Regions from separate parts of the Streptomyces sp. NPDC020731 genome, predicted to be linked through region 2. Evidence: riboswitches for the same ligand, from Rfam matches in the RefSeq annotation. Region 2 holds a riboswitch; the other holds the start of a gene.
What was found. Region 2 has a riboswitch for glycine ahead of gcvT (glycine cleavage system aminomethyltransferase GcvT). Riboswitches for the same ligand answer to the same signal wherever they lie in the genome.

Region 1 (2,843 bases), on a different contig from region 2:
GCGTCCAGGGCCTCGGCATCGCCCTCGACGCCGAAGGCGCTCCACACCGCGGCCAGCTGCGCCCTGGTGGTGGTCTCGTCACATGCTATCGAGACGTGGTCCGCGTCGACGAGACGCAGGTTGACGCCGTTGTCGCGGGCGGCGGCGACGACCTCGGCGGCCCGCCCGGCGGCGCGCACGGTCAGCGTGTCGAAGTAGGAGCCGTGCACGATCTCGGCTCCGCCGGCCCGCAGCCCCTCGGCGAGGACGGTGGCGTACCGGTGGGTGCGCCGCGCGATGACCCTCAGGCCCTCCGGGCCGTGGTAGACGGCGTACATCCCGGCCATGACGGCGAGCAGCACCTGGGCGGTGCAGATGTTGCTGGTGGCCTTCTCACGGCGGATGTGCTGCTCACGGGTCTGCAGGGCGAGGCGGTAGGCCTTGTGTCCGTCCGCGTCGACGGAGACACCGACGAGCCGTCCCGGCAGGCTGCGCGCCATCTTCTCCTGCACGGCCATGTAACCGGCGTGCGGCCCGCCGAAGCCCATCGGCACGCCGAAGCGCTGGGTGGTGCCGACCGCGATGTCCGCGCCCAGCTCACCGGGCGACTTCAGCAGCGCGAGGGCGAGCAGATCGGCGGCGACGGTGACGAGCGCGCCGAGCTCGTGCGCCTGGTCGATCACCGGCTTGATGTCGCGTACGGCACCGGAGGCGCCCGGGTACTGGATCAGTACGCCGTTGATCTCGCGCCCGGCGAGCTCGGCGGGGATGCCCTCGCTCAGGTCGGCGACGACGACCTCGACGCCGGTCGGCTCGGCGCGGGTCTCGATCACGGCGACGGTCTGCGGCAGGGCGTCCGCGTCGACCAGGAAGAGGCCCTTCTTGTTCTTGCCCATGCGCCGCGACAGCGCCATCGCCTCGGCGGCGGCGGTGCCCTCGTCGAGCAGCGAGGCACCGGAGGTCGGCAGGCCGGTGAGCTCGGCGACCACGGTCTGGAAGTTCAGCAGCGCCTCGAGCCGGCCCTGGGAGATCTCCGGCTGGTACGGCGTGTAGGCCGTGTACCAGGCGGGGTTCTCCATCACGTTGCGCAGGATGACGGGCGGGGTGAAGGTCCCGTAGTACCCGAGCCCGATCATGGAGCCGAGCACCTCGTTGCGGTCGGCCAGCGTACGCAGCTCGGCCAGCACCTCGGCCTCGCTCCGGGCACCCGGCAGGTCCAGCGCGTCGGCGTTCTTGATCACATCCGGCACCGCGGCGGCCGTCAGCTCGTCCAGTGAGCCGTAGCCGACCTGGGCGAGCATCTTGGCCCGGGCCTCGTGGTCGGGGCCGATGTGGCGCTGCTCGAAGGGGATTCCCTGTTCGAGCTCGGAGAGCGGAGTGCGAGGGGCGGTCATTGAGGAGGCCTCCTGGTCCGACGACCTTCGAGGGGCACCACGGCGCGGGTGCCCGAACGGCCTCCCCCTCTGTCATCTCGACCTGAGAGCTTCACCGGACGGCCCGAGGGCGTCCGGTTTTCACCGTCGGTGAGAGCGGAAGCCGTCGACACCCGCCCTGCTTTCCAGAGTGACCTCGTCCGTGCGGTACGTGTGCCTGAGAGATTCCGGGGAGGATTTGCTCCTTCGGCGCCCCCGATGGTGTCCGGAGGGCTCTCCCGCACGGGGTCAGCAGCCGTTTGCCAGCCTACCAGCGAGCACCACACCAGTACCTTCGAGTGGCCGTCCAGCCGATTGTGCCGTTCTGTAGTGCTTACGGATGAGTTTGCGACCAGTGGAGGGCCTGTGCAGACCGACATCGATCCGCGCCACCTGATCGGCCGCAAGGCGTTCGACCGCAACGGAACCCGGATCGGCACGATCGACGAGGTCTACCTCGACGACGCCACCGGCGTACCGGAGTGGGCGGCGATACGCACCGGCCTGTTCAGCAGGGACGCCTTCGTCCCCCTGGAACCCAGCGACCTCATCGACGGCGCCCTCCACGTCCCCTTCGAACGCGCCCTCATCAAGGACGCCCCCGACTTCGGTGTGGGCCGCCATCTCTCCCCCGAACAGGAACTCCAGCTCTACCACCACTACGGCCTGGACCTCGCCGCTCCCCCTCCCCTCCCGGACCGCGACTTCGGCAGACTCGCCGGGAACGACAAGCCGGCCTGATCCGCCCTGCTCACCAGCCCTCCACCCGCATCCCTCCGCCGGCCCCCGCGCCCTCGTCCTCCCCGGGTCCTCGGGACACCAGCGGCAGCGGTTCCGCCGGTTGCAGAGCCGGGTCGTCGACGCGGAAGGTCTTCACCCGGCCCGGCTCCGAGTGGGGTGTCTCGAAACGCACCGTGACCCGGCCCAGCCCGCTGCCCTGCGCCCATCCGTGCCCGTACACGGCGTGCCGTACGTCGTGCCCCGCCGGCCAGCGCCGCTCGGCGGGCGTCTCCGGCTCCGGAGCGGCCTCGGCCTCCTCGTGCGGGAGGTCGTCCACGCGCCCGCCCGCCGCCTGCGCGAACAGGTCCTCCTGCGTGTAGTCGGCCAATCCGCTGACCCCGACGCCCAGCAACCGCACCCCGCCCGTCGTGTCGACCGAGTCCAGCAGCCGCGCGGCCGCCTCCCGCACCACGGCCGGATCGTCCGTGGGCCCCCGCAGCGTCTCGGACCGGGTGAGGGTCGAGAAGTCGTACCGCCGCACCTTCAGCACGATGGTCCGCCCCGACAGCCCCGCCGCCCGCAGCCTGCGCACACACCGGTCCGCGAGCCGCTGCACCTCCGTGGCGACCCGCACCCGGTCGTGGATGTCCACGTCGTACGTGTCCTCGACCGACACCGACTTGGCCTCCCGCTCGGCCACCACGGGCCGCTCGTCCCGGGCCAGCGCCATCG
Region 2 (2,843 bases):
TCCTGTACGCGGGGGACTGCTGATGACTGAGGGAACTGCGTGCGGCGCAGGTGGGCAGGCACGACGTGCCCACCTCACGCGCGGGAACCGCCTACGACGGTGTCACTTCCGCCGCTTGTAGAACGGCAGCGCCACGACCTCGTACGGCTCGTGGCTGCCGCGGACGTCCACGCCGACACCCTCGGTGCCCGGCGCCGCGTGCGCCGCGTCGACGTACGCCATCGCGATCGGCTTGCCCAGCGTGGGGGAGGGCGCGCCGGAGGTGACCTCGCCGACCACCTCGCCGCCGGCCACGACCGCGTACCCGGCACGCGGGACCCGGCGGCCCTCGGCGACCAGGCCGACCAGGACCCGCGGCGGCTCGGCGACGGCACGCTCGGCGGCCTCGGCGAGCGCCGCACGGCCCACGAAGTCGCCCTCCTTCTCGAACTTCACCACCCGGCCGAGACCGGCGTCGAAGGGCGTGAGGCCGGTGGTCAGCTCGTGCCCGTACAGCGGCATGCCGGCCTCCAGGCGGAGCGTGTCCCGGCAGGACAGGCCGCAGGGGACCAGGCCGGCGCCCTCGCCCGCCTTGGTCAGCGCCTGCCACAGCTCGACCGCGTGCTCCGGCTTCACGAACAGCTCGAAGCCGTCCTCGCCGGTGTAGCCGGTACGGGCGATGAGCGCGGGGAGACCGGCGACCGTGCCGGGCAGACCGGCGTAGTACTTCAGGCCGTCCAGGTCGGCGTCGGTGAGCGAGGCGAGGATGCCGGGGGACTCGGGTCCCTGCACGGCCAGCAGCGCGTAGGCGTCGCGGTCGTCGCGGACCTCGGCGTCGAAGCCGGCCGAGCGCTCCTGGAGGGCGTCCAGGACCACCTGGGCGTTGGAGGCGTTGGCGACCACCATGTACTCGGTGTCGTCCAGCCGGTAGACGATGAGGTCGTCCAGGATGCCGCCGTCCTCGCGGCAGATCATGGTGTAGCGGGCGCGGCCGGGCTTGACGCCGCCGATGTTGCCGACCAGGGCGTGGTCGAGGAGCGCGGCGGCCCCCGGGCCGGTGACGGTGATCTCGCCCATGTGCGAGAGGTCGAAGAGGCCGGCCCTCGTGCGGACGGCGTTGTGCTCGTCGCGCTCGGAGCCGTAGCGCAGGGGCATGTCCCAGCCGGCGAAGTCGGTCATCGTGGCGCCGAGCGAACGATGCAGGGCGTCGAGCGCGGTCCGGCGGGGTTCGGTACTGCTCATCGGTCGGTCTCCCAAGGCGATGGGGGAAGGCGAGGGCGTTTCCTCCCCATCTGTCATCGGAACCTGAGAGGTTCGCCATGACCGCCCACGCAGGGGGCGTCCTGGCTTGCACCGTGGGTGGAGCCGCCGGAGCGCTGCTGCACGCTCTTCGGTGGCCCGCTTTTCAGATGTGCCTCGCCCGCGCGGTAACGGGGCCTGAGAGATTCAAGGGAGGGACTTGCTCCTTCGGCGCCCCGGCGGCAAACGGTGCCAGGGACTCTCCCGCGCGGATTCAAACGGCCGGTATGCAGTTGGCGCGCCCATCATTGCACGCATCGCGGGGGCGTGGCAGGGGGACCCTTCCCAGGGGGTGCGCAGGGTGTGCGGGCGCCGTCACAGGGTGCTGTGACACGCCTGTTTCAGGAAACGGACGGAAACGACAGACACCCGGCATTACCTTCTCTTTACACTCGGCGGGGATCGGTACTCGTACCCGGCCCCAGGGGAGGACGATCACGGTGAACAGGACCACGGCGTGCGCCACCACCACGGGCGTCACGCTGCCCCAGCAGCCGGCCGCCCAGGCCCGTCGGGCCCGCGGCGCGCTGCCGGCGCCCGTAGTCCGCGATCTGCGCGCACGGGCCGGCCGCAGCCCGCGCGCCCTGATCTTCGGGCCCCGGGACGTCGTCGTGGTCACCGGGTTGCCGGGCAGCGGCAAGTCCACGCTGATGCGGCGCACGGTGCGCGGCACCCGCGTCGACTCCCAGGACACCCGGGACCGCTGGGACCGCCGCATGCCGCGCTTCCTGCCGTACGCGGTCTACCGCCCGCTGGTCCGCCTCGCCCACTACGCCGGACTGCGCCGCGTGCTGCGGACCGGCGGGCCGGTCGTCGTCCACGACTGCGGTACACAGGCCTGGGTGCGCCGCTGGCTGGCCCGCGAGGCCCGCCGCCGGGGCGCGAGCCTGCATCTGCTGCTGCTCGACGTCACCCCGCAGCAGGCCCTGGCCGGCCAGCGCGAACGCGGGCGCGGTGTCTCCCGGTACGCGTTCCTGCGCCACCGCACGGCGAGCGAGCGGCTGCTGCGCTCGGTGGAGCGGGGCGCGCTGACGGCGGGCGCGGGTTCGGCGGTCCTGCTCGACCGGGACGCGGCGGACGCGCTGCGCCGGATCGGCTTCACGGGCTGACCGGTAGCCTTTCCAGCCACAGCAGCGGTTCCAGGCAGCAGGCGGTAGGCAGATGGACTTCCCGGCGGACTTCCCGGCACAGACGCACCCCCATCCGCACGGAGGATGGCCCGGCAACGAACTGGAGGAGGTGCTCTCCGCCTCCCTCGGCGTCCCCTCGGCGGGCGGCAGGATCGTCGAGGTGCTGGGCCGCAGCTTCGTCTGGGTCCCGCTGCCGAACGGCGGCGGCCCGGACAGCGGCCCGCTGGACCTGCCCACCATGGAGATCGACGGCCAGGCCCACGTCCCCGTCTTCAGCTCCGAGGAGCAGTTCCGCCAGGTCGTCGGCTCCCACATGCCGTACACGATCGCGCCCGCCGTGGAGTTCGCCCGCGGCCTGCCGCCGCAGGCCGGGATCGCGGTGAACCCCGGCGGCGTGGTCGGCCTCCCGCTGCCGCCGCCGGCCGTCGCCGAACT

Region 1: another riboswitch for glycine. It lies ahead of gcvP (aminomethyl-transferring glycine dehydrogenase); the one in region 2 lies ahead of gcvT (glycine cleavage system aminomethyltransferase GcvT).

The regions. Positions count from the first base shown of each region.
Region 1 covers NZ_JBIRTN010000026.1:9,623-12,465, reverse strand. Annotated here, with positions in the region: gene gcvP (aminomethyl-transferring glycine dehydrogenase) at 1-1,373, opposite strand, end outside; glycine riboswitch at 1,548-1,643, opposite strand; gene ACH4VX_RS31860 (PRC-barrel domain-containing protein) at 1,758-2,132, shown strand; gene ACH4VX_RS31855 (DNA polymerase IV) at 2,143-2,843, opposite strand, start outside.
Region 2 covers NZ_JBIRTN010000007.1:88,132-90,974, forward strand. Annotated here, with positions in the region: gene gcvT (glycine cleavage system aminomethyltransferase GcvT) at 103-1,221, opposite strand; glycine riboswitch at 1,395-1,495, opposite strand; gene ACH4VX_RS12620 (AAA family ATPase) at 1,719-2,387, shown strand; gene ACH4VX_RS12625 (enhanced serine sensitivity protein SseB) at 2,440-2,843, shown strand, end outside.